Regions from separate parts of the Leifsonia sp. EB41 genome, predicted to be linked through region 2. Evidence: predicted binding sites of a transcription regulator. Region 2 holds the regulator's gene; each other region holds the start of a gene.
The links. The regulator HrcA, encoded in region 2, represses chaperone genes, less so after heat shock. The targets are predictions, from matches to a motif close to TTNGCACTCGNNNNNNNCGAGTGCNAA.
Positions count from the first base shown of each region.

Region 1: a site for HrcA is predicted at 4,555-4,581, ahead of groL (chaperonin GroEL). Genes of this name have one in related genera too.
Region 3: a site for HrcA is predicted at 1,889-1,915, ahead of groES (co-chaperone GroES). Genes of this name have one in related genera too.

Region 1 covers NZ_JBGCCJ010000001.1:1,187,085-1,193,102, forward strand. Annotated here, with positions in the region: gene ABH923_RS05785 (ATP-binding protein) at 1-1,674, shown strand, start outside; gene ABH923_RS05790 (hypothetical protein) at 1,688-2,800, opposite strand; gene groL (chaperonin GroEL) at 2,892-4,511, opposite strand; gene ABH923_RS05800 (cold-shock protein) at 4,768-4,971, opposite strand; gene ABH923_RS05805 (LytR C-terminal domain-containing protein) at 5,152-5,700, opposite strand; gene ABH923_RS05810 (DUF3263 domain-containing protein) at 5,723-6,018, opposite strand, start outside.
Region 2 covers NZ_JBGCCJ010000001.1:270,170-276,187, forward strand. Annotated here, with positions in the region: gene ybeY (rRNA maturation RNase YbeY) at 1-297, opposite strand, end outside; gene ABH923_RS01340 (PhoH family protein) at 294-1,403, opposite strand; gene ABH923_RS01345 (histidine triad nucleotide-binding protein) at 1,390-1,755, opposite strand; gene ABH923_RS01350 (16S rRNA (uracil(1498)-N(3))-methyltransferase) at 1,795-2,523, opposite strand; gene dnaJ (molecular chaperone DnaJ) at 2,534-3,649, opposite strand; gene hrcA (heat-inducible transcriptional repressor HrcA) at 3,698-4,714, opposite strand; gene ABH923_RS01365 (DUF4870 domain-containing protein) at 4,935-5,495, shown strand; gene ABH923_RS01370 (DUF4870 domain-containing protein) at 5,618-6,007, shown strand; gene hemW (radical SAM family heme chaperone HemW) at 6,012-6,018, opposite strand, start outside.
Region 3 covers NZ_JBGCCJ010000001.1:1,361,851-1,367,868, forward strand. Annotated here, with positions in the region: gene guaB (IMP dehydrogenase) at 1-351, opposite strand, end outside; gene rarD (EamA family transporter RarD) at 438-1,373, opposite strand; gene groES (co-chaperone GroES) at 1,485-1,781, opposite strand; gene ABH923_RS06665 (SAM-dependent methyltransferase) at 1,933-3,120, shown strand; gene ABH923_RS06670 (DUF4190 domain-containing protein) at 3,133-3,813, opposite strand; partial or broken gene tsaD (tRNA (adenosine(37)-N6)-threonylcarbamoyltransferase complex transferase subunit TsaD) at 3,918-5,013, opposite strand; gene rimI (ribosomal protein S18-alanine N-acetyltransferase) at 5,010-5,516, opposite strand; gene tsaB (tRNA (adenosine(37)-N6)-threonylcarbamoyltransferase complex dimerization subunit type 1 TsaB) at 5,513-6,018, opposite strand, start outside.

The sequences.
Region 1 (6,018 bases), 920 kb from region 2:
CTCCGGACCAAGATCACCGGGGTGACCGTGCTCATGCTGACGCTCGGGCTGCTCGTGACCGGCATCGGGACGATGTCGATGCTGAAGCCGGTGCTGATCGACCAGCTCGACGCGCAGCTCTCGGCGGCGTCGGGGGCCACGTACGTCAACACGTACCTGTTCGGCTCGTCTTCGGACAAGGACAAGATCGCGACGGACTCCAGCCCGTCCGACTACTTCGCGGCGCTGTACGACGCCAGCGGCAACCTGGTGAAGACGAACTGGAGCAACATCCCGTTCGCGCACCGGCCGGCCATCCCCGAGAAGCTCAGCCTCACCGACGCCAAAGCCCTCGGCCCCGGCGGGGTCACCATCTACAGCAACGACGGCCACACCGCCTATCGGGCGCTGGTCACGACGCAGACGTTCGCGCAGACCGGTGAGCTCGCGACGGCGATCGTCGCCACCACGACGAGCCAGATCGACACCGTGATGGCGAGCTTCCTGGCGATCTTCCTGGGCTTCGGCGTCATCGTCATCATCGTCGGCGCCGGCCTCACCCGGATGCTGGTGACGACGACCTTCTCCCCGCTGCGGGAGGTCGAACAGACGGCCGCGGCCATCGCCGACGGCGACTTCAGCCAGCGCCTCGGCGGCGCGACCCCGAACACCGAGGTCGGCCGGCTCAACCGCTCGCTCAACACGATGCTGAACCGCATCGATCGGGCCTTCAACGACCGCGCGCGCACGATCGACCAGATGCGACGATTCGTCGGCGACGCCTCCCACGAGCTCCGCACGCCACTGGTGTCGGTGCGCGGCTATGCCGAGCTGTACCGGATGGGAGCGTTGCAGACGCCGGAGGACGTCGCCCAGGCGATGGACCGGATCGAGAAGGAGGCCATCCGCATGGGCCTCCTCGTCGAGGACCTCCTGGAGCTGGCGCGTCTCGACGAGACGAAGCCCCTCGACCTCCAGCCGGTGGACCTGGTGCGCATCGCGCAGGACGCCGCGATGGACGCGATGGCCGGAGCCCCCGGCCGCCGGGTGACCGTGCTGACGCCCGCGCCGGTGCCGGCCCCGCTGCACACCGACCCTACGGAGCCCGGGCTCGACACCGTGCCGATGAGCCTCCCTGAGGACCTGTCCCGGCCGCCGGGCGCCACCGGCCCGATCGCCTTCGCCGGCTCGGCGCTGGCCCGGCTGCGCCGCAGCAACCGCGGACGCCGGGGCACCACGGGCCCGATCGCGGTCACGACCGCCGAGAAGGTCGTCCTCGCGGCGCCGCCGGCCGAGCCCGCGATCGTGATGGCGGAGGAGAACAAGCTCCGCCAGGTCGTCACCAACCTGATGGGCAACGCCCTCCGCTACACCCCGGAGGACAGCCCGATCGAGATCGCGGTGCAGGTCGACCACCGCGCCGACCGCGCGGTGCTCGAGGTGCGCGACCACGGCGAGGGCGTCCCGCCGCAGATCCGCGAGAAGATCTTCCAGCGCTTCTGGCGCGCCGACTCCTCCCGCGCCCGCGAGACCGGCGGCAGCGGCCTGGGCCTGGCGATCGTCTCCTCGATCGTCGCGGCGCACCACGGCACCGTGGAGGTCGTGGAGACCGACGGCGGAGGCGCAACCTTCCGGGTGTCCCTGCCGCTGGTGGACCCGAGCCGCGTGACGCAGCCACCGCGCGCAAGCCTCTGACCCTTCGGCCGCGTCAGAGCCGGCCGGCCACCCACTGCACGACAGAGGCCGCCTGGTCGTCGGAGCCGGACACCGCGGCGAACTGGATCCAGGCGTCTCCGACCACAGCGTCGACCACCGTCTCGGCGGGCGTCGACCCCGACGCGTCGGTGTGGCGGACCAGCGTGGCGAGCTCGGTGCTGCCGAGCTGGATCGTGCCGCCGCTGGCGTCCGGGTCACGGCCCACGACGAGGCCGTGATAGGTCGCGTACGCGGCGGGCCCGCCGCGGAGGACGGAGACGGTGCCGAGGAGCGGGGAGTCCCCTGTGCCCGCGCGGTACGCACAGACCGTCACCCGTGGATCGGCGACGAGCGCGTTCTGCATTCCGAAGGTCGCGGCCGGGGCGAGCACGGCGACCGACGCCGGGCCGTAGACGCCGGCGACGGCCTTCAGCCAGGCGGCGTCGCCGCAGGACAGGGGCTTCACCGGGGCGGGCGTCGTGGCGTGAGCGTCGATCGCGGCGACAGTGGGGACGAACGACTGGACGAGCGCGTGGAACGCCTTCTCGTCGATGGACGAGGTGCTGCTCACGGCGTCGACTGCCAGCCACGAGCTGCCGACCAGCACGTTCGTGTGGCAGGTGGTGCCCGTCCCCGGCGTCGCCGGGCCGCAGTCGCCGCCTCGGGACTCGCCGCCGTCGTAGTGCGCGCCCGTCGCCGCGGTCAGGGGGTACTGCTGGGCCTGCGACTGCCAGTTCGCTGCCGCGTGCGGGAGGAGCTGGACGGAGAGCACGTGGACCGGCGCCGTGCTCGCGGCGGCGGACGCGTCCGGGTCGTCGCCCCAGCGGCACCAGCCGCCGCCCGCCGACTGGGCGCCGAACGGCCCGCGCCCGGCCGGTGTCGTGAGCGCGTCCGCCGGGGTCGTCGCCAGGGGCGCGGCGCCGCCGAGCAGGGCCTCCACCGCGGGCGTCGCGGTGAAAGCGGCGCAGTCGAGGGGCGGTGCGACATCCACGGCGGGCGCGGAGGTCGCTGTCGGGCTCGTCGGCCCGGCGCCCGGCAGCCCGAGCGCCTGGCAGCCCGTGAGGCAGAGCAGCGCGGCAGCCAGCCCGGCGACCGCCCTCGCCCGAGACCACCGTGTCGCCGCCATGCTCCGCCTCCGCCCCGGTCGTGACGACGATAACAGCGAAGAGGGCGCCTCCCGCGAACGGGAGACGCCCTCTACTGCGTGTCGGACGGACTCAGAAGTCCATGCCGGCGCCCGGGTCGCCGGCCGGGGCCGGGTTCCGCTCGGGCTTGTCGGCGACGACGGCCTCGGTGGTGAGGAACAGGCCCGCGATGGACGCGGCGTTCTGCAGCGCCGAGCGGGTGACCTTCACCGGGTCGTTGATGCCGGAGGCCAGCATGTCGACGTACTCGCCGGTCGCGGCGTTGAGGCCGTGACCCACGGGGAGCTCGCGCACCTTGGCGACCACGACGCCGGCCTCGAGGCCCGCGTTGATGGCGATCTGCTTCAGCGGCGCCTCGATGGCGACGCGGACGATGTTCGCGCCGGTCGCCTCGTCGCCCGTGAGCGACAGCTTCTCGAAGGCGGTCTTGCCGGCCTGGATGAGAGCGACGCCACCACCGGCGACGATGCCCTCCTCGACGGCGGCCTTCGCGTTGCGGACGGCGTCCTCGATGCGGTGCTTGCGCTCCTTGAGCTCGACCTCGGTGGCCGCGCCCGCCTTGATGACGGCGACGCCGCCGGCGAGCTTCGCGAGGCGCTCCTGGAGCTTCTCACGGTCGTAGTCCGAGTCGGTGTTCTCGATCTCGCCACGGATCTGGGCCACGCGGCCGGCGATGGCGTCGGGGTCGCCCGCGCCCTCGACGATGGTGGTCTCGTCCTTGGTGATGACGACCTTGCGGGCCTGGCCGAGCAGGTCGAGGGTGACGTTCTCGAGCTTGAGGCCGACCTCCTCGGAGATGACCTGGCCGCCGGTGAGGATCGCGATGTCCTGCAGCATGGCCTTGCGGCGGTCGCCGAAGCCCGGGGCCTTGACGGCGACGGACTTGAAGATGCCGCGGATCTTGTTGACGATCAGGGTGGCCAGGGCCTCCCCGTCGACGTCCTCGGCGATGATGAGGAGCTGCTTGTTGGCCTGGATGACCTTGTCGACGATCGGGAGCAGGTCCTTGATCGAGGAGATCTTCTGGTTGGCGATGAGGATGTAGGTGTCCTCGAACACCGCCTCCTGGCGGTCCTGGTCGGTGACGAAGTACTGCGACAGGAAGCCCTTGTCGAAGCGCATGCCCTCGGTCAGCTCGAGCTCGGTGCCGAAGGTGTTCGACTCCTCGACGGTGACGACGCCCTCCTTGCCGACCTTGTCGATGGCCTCGGCGATGATCTCGCCGATGGTGGTGTCGCCGGCGGAGATGGACGCGGTGGCGGCGATCTCGGCCTTGGTCTCGACCTCCTTGGCGCTGGCGATGAGTTCCTCGGTGACGGCCGCGACGGCCTTCTCGATGCCGCGCTTCAGCGTGATGGGGTCGGCGCCGGCGGCCACGTTGCGGAGGCCCTCCTTGACGAGCGCCTGAGCGAGCACGGTGGCGGTGGTGGTGCCGTCGCCCGCGACGTCGTCGGTCTTCTTGGCGACCTCCTTGACCAGCTCAGCGCCGATCTTCTCGTACGGGTCGTCGAGCTCGATCTCCTTCGCGATGGAGACGCCGTCGTTCGTGATGGTGGGAGCGCCCCACTTCTTCTCGAGGACGACGTTGCGACCGCGCGGGCCCAGCGTCACCTTGACGGTGTCGGCCAGGATGTTGAGGCCGCGCTCGAGGCCGCGACGCGCTTCCTCGTCGAAAGCAATGATCTTTGCCATGTGTTTCTCGTCCCTCCCGGACGTCTGCGAAAGATTCGGTGTGTTAGCACTCGATCAGGCGGAGTGCTAAAGCGATTCTGGCACTCGCGCCAGTGGAGTGCAAGCGCGGTGGAGCTAGGGGCAGCGCGGAGCGATGCGCGACCCCAGCGCCGAGGGAGCCTGCGACCGAGGTTGCGCCAGGACGGCGGACACAGAAAAAGGAGCGCCGCCCCGAAGGGCGACGCTCCTCTTATATGGTCTTGCCGATCGCTGCGTACTACAGCGGACGCACCGACTCGGCCTGCGGGCCCTTGTTGCCCGAGCCGACCTCGAACTGCACCTGCTGGCCCTCTTCGAGAACCTTGTAGCCGTTCATGTCGATTGCGGAGTAATGAACGAAAACGTCCTGTCCCCCACCCTCGACGGTGATGAATCCGTAGCCCTTTTCAGCGTTGAACCACTTCACGGTCCCGTTCGCCATGCATTACTCCCATTGCTGTGTCGCTCGCGTGGTCCAGCGCCGCGCGTTGACTCCCGATCCTAATGCTTGCAATAGCCGTTTCCGCCAGTCTTTTGGCCAATCCGTTACCAAATCGGCCCAAAGTTAAACACGCGTGAAACAAAGGGATGAGCGCGCGTACACGCGCGGAACGACGCGGTGTCAGCCCTTGTAGTCGCTGCCGACGACCACGGTCAGGTCGGCGCCGCTGGCCGCGAAGTCCTGCGTGAGCGCGATGGTCGCGCCGGGGAGCGACTGCGCCGCTCCGAGCGCCGCCGCCTGGTTCTTGGGGTCGGAGTAGTACACGATCGTCTGCGTGAGGTCCTGCTTGTCGGCGTTCGCGACGGCGCCGACCTTCCAGCCCGCCTTCGTCAGGGTGTCGCCGACCTTGCCGCCGAGGCCGGAGGTCGCGGTGCCGTTCAGAACGTTCACCGTCAGCGACGGGTCGACGGTCGGGACGATCGTCGGCGTCGGCGTCGCCGTGGGCGTCGGGGTGCCGCTCGCGGAGTTCGGCGAGCCGTGGAAGGAGATGGAGCCGCTCACCAGTGAGAGGCCGAAGATGCCCGCTGCCACGAGGACGACGACGGCGAGCGCTGCCCAGCCGACCGCGATCCAGCCGCGGCCCTTCGGCCGGGGAGCCCGGTGCGCACCGACGCGCTGCAGACCGTCTGGGATGTCGTCGAACCGGTCTCTCGGGTACTTCTCTGCCATCTACAGGTGATTCCTCGCGGTGTCAGTCGCCGGACGGGAGTGTCCGGGATCGCCGTGCTGCCAGCCGGGTCTCGCGCAGCCGGAGCAGGCGCTTGACGAGCATGGGGTCGTGCTTGAGCGCCTCCGGTCGGTCGATCAGCGCTCCGAGGAGTTGATAGTACCGGGCGGCGGAGAGACCGAACTCCTCGCGGATGGCCTGCTCCTTGGCGCCGGCATGCCGCCACCACTGACGCTCGAACGCGAGGATGGCCGCCTCACGGTCGGTCAGGCCGGTCGCGTCCGGCGCAGGGATCCGGTGGTCCGCAGCCTCCGCCACGT
Region 2 (6,018 bases):
CGCCTGCACCTGCGCGACCTGGGGGCAGAGCACGACGTCGCCGAGCAGGCCGGCGGGAGCGGGCTCCTCCTCGGTCCCGGGGCGCAGCTCGTCCATCGGGAAGCTGAGGACGTCGGTCGGGCCGGGCTCGTCCATCCACTGCACGTGAAGCTGCTCCATCGCCGCCTCGTCCACCAGCACGATCGCCAGCTCGGCATCCGGGTGCACATGCATGATGTCGAGCGCGTAGCCCGCCAGCCGCTGCAGCGCGGACTCGTCGACCTCGATGGAGGACTCGTTGTTGATCTCGATGCTCATCGTGTCGGGCCCTGTCGTTTCGGGAGGTGGTCGCGCGGCCCGCCGGCACGGCGTTCGGCGCGGTTGGCGAACTCCCGGGCCTCCTCGCGCTCGTACTGCCGCGCCTGCTGCTTGGCGTCGAACTCGGTGTAGGCGTCCACGATCCGGCCGACGAGACTGTGCCGCACCACGTCGTCGCTGGTCAGCCGCGAGAAGTGGATGTCGTCGATGTCGTTGAGCACGCGCGTCACGAGGCGCAGGCCGCTGGCGGCGTTCGGGAGGTCGATCTGCGTGATGTCGCCGGTGACGACCATCTTGGAGTTGAAGCCGAGCCGGGTGAGGAACATCTTCATCTGCTCGGGCGTGGTGTTCTGCGCCTCGTCCAGGATGATGAAGGAGTCGTTGAGCGTGCGGCCGCGCATGTACGCCAGCGGCGCGACCTCGATGGTGCCGGCCGCGAGCAGCTTGGGCACGACCTCCGGGTCGAGCATCTCGTTGAGCGCGTCGTACAGCGGACGCAGGTACGGGTCGATCTTGTCGGTCAGCGTGCCGGGCAGGTAGCCGAGCCGCTCGCCGGCCTCCACCGCCGGGCGGGTCAGGATGATGCGGCTGACCTCCTTGCGCTGCAGCGCCTGGACGGCCTTCGCCATCGCCAGGTAGGTCTTGCCCGTTCCGGCGGGGCCGATGCCGAACACGATGGTGTTGTGGTCGATCGCCTCGACGTACTGGCTCTGGCCCAGCGTCTTGGGGCGGATGCTCTTGCCGCGCGCGGTGAGGATCGCCTGGCTCAGCACGTCGGACGGGCTGAGGTTCAGGTCGCTGCGCATCATCCGCGCCGAGCTGGCGACCTCGGCCGGGCCGAGGTCCTGGCCGTTGCGGACCATCTGCAGCAGCTCCTCCAGCAGCGCGCGCGCCGCAGCGACCTGCGCCGGGTCGCCGGTGAGGCTGATCTCGTTGCCGCGCACGTGGACGTCGACGAGGGGGTATTGCCGCTCCAGCGTGGTGAGCAGGCGGTCCTGGGGGCCGAGCAGCCGCACCATCTGGATCCCGTCGACGCTCAGGCGCGCCTCGGCCGAACCTCCCGGCGTGGTCGCTCCATCCGGGGTCGTCGGGTCACTCGCTGCCAAGGCTTCCTTCCTCGAGCCCGCCGGAAGGCGAGCCCAGAATGTGCGCGTGGACGTGGAACACGGTCTGTCCCGCGCCGGCGCCGGTGTTGAAGATCAGGCGGAAGTCGCCGTCCGCGTGCTCGTCGGCGAGCAGCTTGGAGGTCGCCACCAGCTCCGCGAGCAGCGCAGGGTCGCCCGCGGCCAGCTCCACGACGTCGCGGTACCGCTCGGTCTTGGGCACGACCAGCAGGTGCACCGGCGCCTTGGGCGCGATGTCGCGGAACGCGATGATGCGTTCGCTGTCGTACACGACGTCGGCCGGGATCTCCCCCGCGATGATGCGCGAGAAGATCGAGCGCTCCCCTGTCTCCATGTGGTCCATCCTATTCGCCAGGTGCGCGGCCGTCGTGGACTACCAGCGCCCCAGCGCCGCGTTCAGCACCGCCAGCGCCGCCGGCCCCGCCGTGGAGGTGCGCAGCACCGTGTCCCCGAGCCGCACCACCTCCGCCCCCGCGGCGCGGAACGCCTCCAGCTCCTGCGGTGAGATCCCGCCCTCGGGCCCGACCACCAGCGCCAGCGGCCGCCCGTCCGGGCGGATCGCCGTCAGCGCGTCCGCAGCGCCCGGCTCCAGCACCAGCACCCGGTGCGTCGCCGCCAGCGCCGCCACCTGCTTCGTCGTGGCCAGCTCGCCGACCTCCGGCGTCCACGCCCGGATCGACTGCTTGCTCGCCTCGCGCACGATCGCCGCCCAGCGGTCGCGCCCCTTCGCCACCTTGGCGCCCTCCCAGCGCGACACCGACCGGGAGGCCGACCACGGCACCACCGCGTCCACTCCGAGCTCCGTCGCCGCCTGGACGGCGAGCTCGTCGCGGTCGCCCTTCGCCAGCGCCTGCACGAGCGTGATCGCCGGCTCGGCGCGCGGGACGCGCTCCACGGCCTCCACGTCGATAGTCAGCTCCGCGCTGGTCGCGACCAGCACCTCGCCCGACGCGACCAGGCCCCGGCCGTTGCCGATGAGGACGCTCTCGCCCGGACGGGTGCGGTTGACCGTCGCGGCGTGCTTGGCCTCCGGGCCCGTCAGCGTGAGCCGGGCGCCCACCTCGACATCGGCGAGGTCTTCGCGCAGATAGAGGGAGCTCATCGTCGTCCCGTCAGAGGTTGAGGAACCGGTCGCGGAGCTTGGCGAAGAGGCCCTGCTGGAAGCGCGCGAGCGACGGATCCGGGTTGTGGTGCGTCTCGGCGAACTTCTTGATCAGCTCCTTCTCCTTGTGGTCGAGCTTCGTCGGCGTGACCACCTGGATGCCCACCCGCAGGTCGCCGCGGCCGCTGCCGCGCAGGTGCGTGATGCCGCGGTCCTTCACCGAGACGATGTCGGCGCTCTGGATGCCGGGCTTCAGCTCCAGGCGGATGTCGCCGTCCAGCGCCTTCACGGTCGCCGTGGTGCCGAGGATGGCGTCGGTCATCGAGACCTCCAGCGTGCAGAGCAGGTCGTCGCCGTCTCGGCTGAACACGTCGTGGTGCTTGACCTTGATCTCCAGGTACAGGTCGCCGTTCGGGCCGCCGGCGGGACCGGCCTCGCCCGATCCCGGCATCTGCAGCCGGAGTCCCGTGTCGACACCGGCGGGGATGTCCACCGGCACCGATCGGCGCGCGCGCACGCGGCCCTGGCCCTGGCAGGTGACGCACGGCGTGGCGATGACGGTGCCGTAGCCGCGGCAGCTCCCGCACGGGCTGGAGGTCATCACGTTGCCGAGCAGCGAGCGCACCGAGCGCTGGATGCTGCCGGTGCCGTGGCAGATGTCGCAGGTGACGGGCGCCGTGCCGGGCTGGCAGCAGGAGCCGCCGCAGGTCTCGCAGACGACGGCGGTGTCGACGTCCAGGTCGCGGTGCGTCCCGAACACGACCTCGTCGAGGTCGACCTCCACGCGCAGCAGGGCGTCCTGGCCGCGCTCGCGCCGGGAGCGGGGTCCGCGGGTGGCGCCGCCTCCCCCGCCGAAGAACGTCTCGAAGATGTCGCCGAAGCCGGCGAAGTCGCCCGCTCCTCCCCCGCCGCCGAAGCTGCCGGATCCGCCCAGGTCGTACTGCTGCCGCTGCTGCGGGTCGCTCAGCACGTCGTAGGCGTGGGTGACGAGCTTGAAACGCTCCTGCGCCTCGGAGCTCGGGTTGACGTCCGGGTGCAGCTCGCGCGCGAGCCGGCGGTACGCCTTCTTGATCTCGTCGGGGGTGGCGTTGCGGTCAACGCCGAGGACTTCGTAGTGGTCGGCCACGTAAGGCTGTTCCTTCTGTTCGGTGCGTCGGAGTTCGTGAGGTCTGGGTCAGTCGCCGAGAAGGCGGGAGAGGTAACGTGCAACGGCGCGGACCGCCGCCATGTTCCCCGAGTAGTCCATCCGGAGCGGGCCGAGCAGGCCCACGCGGGCCAGGTCGGAGCCCGAACTGTAGCCGCTCGACATGACCGAGGTCTCGGTCAGGCCGATGACGGCGTTCTCGCGGCCGATGCTGACCGCGACGCCGTGCTGGTCGAGCGCCATCTCGTCGAAGAGCCGCAGCAGGACGACCTGCTCCTCGATGGCCTCCAGCACCGGCGTGATGGACCCGGGGAAGTCGGTCTCGGTGCGCGCCAGGTTGGCGGCGCCCGCCATGACCAGCTTGTCCTGCCGGTTGGCGGCGATCTGGTCGAGGAGTGCCCCCGCGACCGGCGCCACGAGCGCGCGCGTGCGGTCGGTCAGGTGGCCGGGGAGGTCGCGCAGCCGCACCGCCGCGTCGGCGAGCGAGAGACCGGCGGCCGCGCCGTTGATCGCGCCGCGGATCTCGGCGATCTCGGCGTCGTCCAGCTCTTCCTGCAACTCGATGACGCGCTGCTCGACCGCGCCGGAGTCGGTGATGAGCACGCTCAGCAGCCGGCGGGAGCCGAGCGCCACCAGTTCGATGTGCCGGATGCGCGAGCGCGCCACCGACGGGTACTGCACGAGGGCGACCTGGTTGGTGAGCTGCGACAGCAGCCGGACCGTGCGCGAGAGCACGTCGTCCACGTCGACCGACTGGCCGAGGAACGCCTCGATCGCGGTGCGCTGCGCCGCCGACAGCGGACGGGCCTCCGCGAGGTGGTCCACGAACAGCCGGTAGCCCTTGTCGGTCGGCACCCGGCCGGAGGAGGTGTGCGGGGCGACGATCAGCTCCTCCTCCTCGAGGAGGGCCATGTCGTTGCGGATCGTCGCCGCCGAAACGCCGAACGCGTGCCGCTCCACGATGCTCTTGGAGCCCACCGGCTCCCGCGAGGCGACGTAGTCCTGCACGATGACGCGGAGCACTTCCAGACTGCGTTCCGAGACCACGCGAACCGCCTCCTGTCGTCTCTTCGGCGCCCGAGCATCGAGCACGGGACAACATCGAGCGCGCTGGCACTCGCTGAACCTGAGTGCTAATCATATCGCGTCGGCGTCGGAGGGCGGTCATGACGCGACACGGATCATTTACCGCGCGGCTCCCGAGCAGTACCCTTTGCGCACCGGCTCAGGAAAGCCCCCCGCAGCCGCCCACGAAAGGGTTCTCCTCATGTCAGACCCGAACCAGCCCCCGGCCGACGGCCAGGGCGAACAGCCTCCGCAACAGCCGTACGGGCAGCAGCCTCCTCCGCAGCAGCCCTACGGATCCGCACCCGGCCAGCCCGCCGGTGCGGTGCCTCCTCAGCAGCCCTACGCGGGCCAGCCCGCCGGCGCCGTCCCGCCGCCCCAGGAGTACGCGAGCGCCGCCGCCGCTCCTCTCGACCCGGCGCAGGACAAGCAGTGGGCGTCGTTCGCCCACCTCGGCGGGATCCTGTGGTTCCTGCCCTCCCTCATCATCTGGCTCGTCTTCAAGGACAGGGGCCAGCTGACCAACCAGGAGGCCAAGGAGGCGCTGAACTGGCAGATCACCTGGATCCTGGTCTGGGTCGTCTCCCAGATCCTCGGTGTGATCATCGGCACGTTCACCTTCGGCATCGGCTACCTGCTGTTCAGCCTCCTCATCCCGTGGGTGCTGTACATCGTCAACCTGGTGTTCTCGATCCTCGGTTTCGTGCGCGTGAACAGCGGTGGGACGTACCGGTACCCGCTGAACTTCCGCTTCATCAAGTAGCGCGCCGCAGCGACGGGACGGGCGGCGGATCCCGGGAAAGGGCTCTCGGCTCCTTCTCAGGATCACCCTCCGCCCCCTAGGCTGAGACCCGTCATTCCCACTCACCGGAGGAGAACACGACCATGTCCGCAACGCCCCCGCCCCCGCCGCCGCCCCCGCAGCAGCCGTACGGAGGTCAGCAGCCGCAGCTCAGCCCGGCCGACGAGAAGCTGTGGGCGACGCTCATCCACGTCGGCGGCATCCTGTTCAGCTTCATCCCCGCGCTCGTCGGCTACCTCGTGCTCAAGGACCGCGGCCCGTTCATCCGCTCGCACACCGCGACGGCGCTGAACTTCCAGATCACGCTCGCGATCGCCTACGTGGTCGGCATCATCCTGAGCATCGTCGGCATCGGCGTGCTGATCTTCCTCGCCGTCTGGGTGCTGAACATCGTCTTCAGCATCATCGCCGCCGTGAAGGCCAACCAGGGCGCGTTCTACACGTACCCGATCGCGATCCGGTTCCTCAGCTAGAGCGCTACTCC
Region 3 (6,018 bases), 1.1 Mb from region 2:
CCCGCAGAGCAGGTCGACCTCCTCGACGGTGGCGTCCGGGGTGGTGGTCACCGGGTTGGTGATCATGCCCGACTCGGACCGCTTCACCTTGTCGACGTTGGTGGCCTGATCCTCGATGGACAGGTTGCGGTGGATGATGCCGATGCCGCCGTGCCGGGCCATGGCGACGGCCATGCGCGACTCGGTCACGGTGTCCATGGCGCTGGAGAGGAGCGGGGTCGCCATGCTGATCCGCTTGGTCAGGCGAGTCGAGGTGTCCGCCTCGCTCGGGATGACGTCGGTGTGCCCGGGAAGGAGCATGACGTCGTCGTAGGTCAAACCGATGAATCCGAACGGATCCGCCTGGTCCATTTCACCCCTATCAAGGTCGCGCGAGTTGTGGATGATTCATCGTAACGGCACAAGCTGGGCGGTTATTCCGCAGCAGAGCGCCGAACTCACTCCACCGTCGCGAGATCCAGCTCGGCCTGCTTCTTCCCCTGGCGGGCCGCCACGATCATGTCCACGCTGAGGATCGCGAGGGCCAGCCAGACGATCGCGAAGCCGATCCAGCGCTCGGGCGGCATCGCCTCGTTCAGCACTGCGACGCCGACGATGAACTGGATGAACGGCGCGAAGTACTGGATGAATCCCATGTACACCAGCGGCAGGCGTCGGGAGGCCGCGGCGAAGAACAGCAGCGGCACGGCCGTGATCACGCCCGCGCCGACGAGCAGCACCGTGTGCCACGGACCGTCGCTCCCGATCGTCAGGCCGACCGTGAGGCTCACGACCACGAGCTGCACGATCGCGACGGGCGTCAGCCACATCGTCTCCAGTGTCAGCCCGGAGACCGCGTCGACCCGGCCGCCGACGCGCTTCTTGATGAGGCCGTAGAAGCCGAACGAGAACGCCAGGATGAGCGCGATCCACGGGACCTGCCCGTAGCCGATCGCGAGCACGACGACGGCGATCACGCTGACGCCGACCGCCACCCACTGGGCGACGCGGAGCCGCTCGCGCTGGACGATCACGCCGAGGAACACGGTCACGATCGGGTTGATGAAGTAGCCGAGCGCGGCCTCTACGACGTGACCGCTGACCGTGGCCAGCACGTACGTCTGCCAGTTGACGTAGATGAGTGCTCCGGCGAGGCCCATCGTGAACAGGACCCTGCGGTCCTTCAGGAGGGCGCCGAACGTGCGCCACGTCCGCGTGACGGTGAGCGCGATCGCGCAGAACACCAGCGAGAAGAGCACCCGCCAGGCGACGATCTCCCAGGCGCTGGCCGGCGCGAGAGCCAGGAAGTAGATGGGGAGGATGCCCCACAGGACGTAGGCGGAGATCGCGTAGGTCAGGCCGGACCTGCGGTGTTCGGAGAGGGGCTGCGGCACTCCCACGACACTACTCCGAACCGGGGACACGGATCAGCGCCGTAGCACCCGCGGAGGGACGACGAAGGCCCGGGCGCAGCAGCGCCCGGGCCTCGGCCGAAAGGAGGTGCGTCAGCGGACGACGACCGCGAGGACGTCGCGAGCCGAGAGGACCAGGTAGTCCTCGCCGCCGAACTTGACCTCGGTGCCCCCGTACTTGGAGTAGATCACCTTGTCGCCGACGGCGACGTCGAGCGGGACGCGGTTGCCGTTGTCGTCGATGCGGCCCGGTCCGACGGCCACGACCTCGCCCTCCTGGGGCTTCTCCTTGGCGGTGTCGGGGATGACCAGACCGGAGGCAGTGGTCTGCTCAGCCTCGACCTGCTTGATGACGATGCGATCTTCGAGCGGCTTGATGGAGACCGACACGGTTGACCTCTTTCTTTGGTGAACTCAGTCTTTGCGAACTCAATACGTTGCGCGGCTTGCGTTAGCAAACTCGCACGGAGAGTGCTAACACGAGTCTAGGGGGTGCGTTAGCAGTCCCGCAACGTGAGTGCCAGAAGGTACCGTGGTGCACATGGACCGGTCCGAACTCGTCGAGCTGCTGAGCCCCGAAGGCCTCCGACTGCTCGACTCGCTGCCCCCGTACCGGTCCGAGAAGGACGTTCTCGCGATGGTCACCGACCTGCGCAAGCAGGGCCACTCCCCCGGGCTCGTCGCGGCGGTGCTGACGCAGGCGAAGCTGCGCAAGAAGGCTGTGGGCAAGTTCGGCGAGTTCGCCTCCCGGATGCTGTTCACCGAGGCGGGGCTGGAGCAGGCGACGCGCCTGTCGGTCGCTGCGCGCCACGCCGGCCGGTTCCGGGCGGCCGGGCTGACCCGCGTCGCGGACCTCGGCTGCGGCATCGGAGGCGACGCGCTCGCCCTCGCGGCGCTGGAGCTGGAGGTCACGGCCGTGGAGGCCGACGAGGTGACCGCCGCGATCGCCGCCTTCAACCTCGCCCCCTTCCCCTCGGCGACGGTCGAGCACCGCCGGGCGGAGGACGTGAGCCTCCGCGCGATCGACGGCGTCTTCCTCGATCCTGCCCGCCGCACGCCCGGCCACACCGACACCGACCGGCTGACCGATCCCGACGACTACACGCCGTCGCTCGGCTTCGCCTACGAGCTCGCGACCGGCCGTTCGGTCGGGCTCAAGCTCGGCCCCGGCTTCGACCGCGACCTCATCCCGTCGACCGCGGAGGCCCAGTGGGTGTCCGCCGACGGGCAGGTCGTGGAGCTCGGGCTGTGGTTCGGCGCGCTCGCCCGCACGGGCATCCGCCGCGCCGCCCTGGTGCTGCGCGGCGACGAGGCGAACGAGCTGACGGCGGAGGCCGACAGCGAGGACGCCGAGACCGGCGAGCTGGGCGAGTACCTCTACGAGCCGGACGGCGCGGTCATCCGCGCACGCCTGATCGGGGACCTGGCCCGGCGGCTCGACGGCCGGATGCTCGGCGACGGCATCGCCTACATCACGGCCGACGAGCCCGTGCCGACGCCGTTCGCGGCGGGCTTCCGCATCCTGGAGACCCTGCCGTTCGCCGAGAAGGACCTCAAGAAGGCGCTGCGGGCGCGCGGGATCGGCACGCTGGAGATCAAGAAGCGCGGCGTGGACGTCGACCCGGCCGCGCTCCGGACGCGTCTCAAGCTGTCCGGCGACCGTCCCGCGACCCTGATCCTGACCAGGGTCGCGGGACGTCACACGGCGTTGCTCGCCGAGCGCCTCTGACCGCGCGACCGGTCAGTACCGGTACGTGTTCGACAGGTTCGCCACGAGGATCCCCCAGAAGATCCAGAAGATGATCGCGATGGCGACCGAGACGAATCCGAGGATGATCCCGGTGAGCCAGAAGCCCTTGGCCTGCGGCTCCTTGGTGCGGCCGATGAAACCGAGGACGATGGCAGCGACGCCGAAAAGGGCGCCGATCCCGAACGCGAGGTTCAGGACGATGCCCAGGATGCCGCCGACGAGCGACAGGATGCTGAGGATCGGCGACTTGGTCGCGGGCGCCGTCGCGTAGGGCTGCGTGTAGCCGGGCGCGGGCTGGCCGTAGGCAGGCTGACCGTAACCGGGCTGGCCGGGCTGGCCGGGCTGCTGGCCGTACGGCTGCTGTTGACCGTAGGGCTGCTGGCCGTACGGCTGCTGCGGCTGCTGCCCGTATGGCTGCTGGCCGTACGGCTGCTGCGGCTGCTGCCCGTACGGCTGCTGCGGCTGCTGCCCGTACGGCTGCTGCGGCGCGCCGTACCCGGGCGCGACCGGCGGAGCGGGCGGCGCAGGAGGCGCCACCGGGGGCGTCGGCGGGACGCCGTCGGGCGCCGCCGCAGGCGGGATGTCGGAGGACGGCGAAACCGGCTGGGCCGGCGTGCTGCCGTCCGTCCCTTCGGGCTCCGGGGCGCCGGACGGGGTGTTCGGATCGGACATGCTGCCCATCTCCTTCTCTGGTGAGTTCCTGAGAAATTTCTGTACTGAATCCATCGTCTCAGTGGGGGGCGCAGCGTGTCAACGCATGCAAATCTCCGGGCGGCTCAGACCTCCGCGACCTGAATCTCCGTGACCGGAAGGGTGGAGTCCGCGCCGAAGTCCAGCCGGCTCGGCGCGCGCCCGGCCATGATGAGCTGCGCGCCGAGCGCCGCGATCATCGCGCCGTTGTCGGTGCACAGCGAGAGGGCCGGGATCCGCAGGGCCACGCCCGCCTCGGCCGCCCGCTGCACCGCGAGCTGGCGCACGCGCGCGTTCGCGACGACGCCGCCGCCGAGCAGCAGGCGCGGCACGCCATGGTCGAGGCACGCGGCGATCGCCTTGGTGATCAGCACGTCCGCCACCGCCTCCCGGAACGACGCGGCCACATCGGCGACGGGCACCTCCTCGCCGGCGTCCTGGCGCTGCTCGACCCAGCGGGCGACCGCCGTCTTGAGGCCGGAGAAGGAGAAGTCGTAGCGGTGCCGCTCCAGGTCCTTCGGCTTGGTCAGCCCGCGCGGGAACCGGATCGCGCGCGGGTCGCCGTCGGCGGCGACGCGGTCGATCTGCGGTCCGCCCGGGTACGGGAGGCCGAGCACGCGGGCCACCTTGTCGAACGCCTCGCCCGCGGCGTCGTCGATCGTCTCGCCCAGCAACTCCACGTCGGAGACCAGGTCGCGCACGAGCAGCAGCGAGGTGTGGCCGCCGGAGACCAGCAGCGCGACGGTCGGCACCTCGACCGGGTGGCCGGGGCCTCCTGCCGCGTCGAGGACGTCCGCCCCGACGTGCCCGACCAGGTGGGTTGACGGCATACAGCGGCTTGCCGAGCGACAGCGCGAGCGCCTTCGCGGCGCCGACGCCGACCATGAGCGCGCCGGACAGTCCAGGGCCGCTCGTCACGGCGATGGCGTCGATGTCGGCGAGGTCGATCCCGGCGTCGGCCACCGCGGTGTGGAGCGTCGGGGTGAGCGCCTCCAGGTGGGCGCGGGCCGCGACCTCCGGGACGACGCCGCCGTACCTGGCGTGCTCCTCCATCGAGGAGGCGATCGTGTTGGAGAGCAGCGTCGTGCCGCGCACGATGCCCACGCCGGTCTCGTCGCAGGAGGTCTCGATGCCGAGCACGAGCGGCCCGTCGCCGTGCGATGCGTGCTGAGCGTCGTTCATGCGATCGTGGTCTCCGGGGTCGGGACGGTCAGGCGCATGACGATCGCGTCCACCCCGTCCGGCTGGTAGTAGCGCGGGCGCACGCCGATCTCCTCGAAGCCGAGCGTGCGGTAGAGGGTCTGCGCGCCGGGGTTGTCGGCGCGCACCTCCAGGAACACCTCGCGGGCTCCGCGGTTGCGCGCCTCCCCGATGAGCGCGTGCATGAGGGCGCGCCCGAGGCCGTGCCGCCGCGCGTGCGGCGCCACGGCGATGGTCTGGATGTCGCCCTCGCCCGCACCGCGCGGCGCGAGCAGGCCTGCGTAGCCGTCGATGCGGTCCGGGTCGTCCAGCCCGACGGCGACCAGATAGTACCCGTGGGCCCCGGTCACCTCGGAGCGCATCGACTGCTCCGACCAGGCGTCGGTGACGAAAGTCTCGCGCTCCAGCAGCATGATCGCGTCGACGTCGGCCTCGGTGGCGCGGCGGAGCTGCCACGACGGCGCGCTCGGCCTCGGCTCGCTCACGCGCTCACCCGCTTGGGCCCGGCGGAAAGCGTGACATCCGGCGAGCGCAGATACAGCGGCTCGTCGCGGTCGAACGGGAGGCCGGCGGCGAAGCGCAGTTCGGCGATCATCCCGAGCAGGCCGGCGGAGACGGTGGCGGCCTCCTCGCGCGGCAGGTCGGGATGCGGCAGCGCGTCCGGCTTGTCCAGGCCGGGGCCGTCGAGGCGGACAGGGAGGCCGTGCTCGTCCACACCCGCGTACGCCGTCCAGTAGCGCTCGCGGCGGCGCGCGTCGGTCACGACCAGCAGCGGGCCCGCGTGACCGGCCAGGTAGCGCTCGTACGCCACCGCGTCGTGGCTGACGACGGGGACGAGCGGGCGGGCGGCGCCGAACGCGAAGGCGGTCGCGGCCGCGATGCCGACCCGGAGGCCGGTGAAGGGACCCGGCCCCATCCCCGCCACGACGCCGGACAGTCCGTCCGCGCGCGTGCCGGAGGCGTCGAGTGCCGCGGCGATCAGGTCGC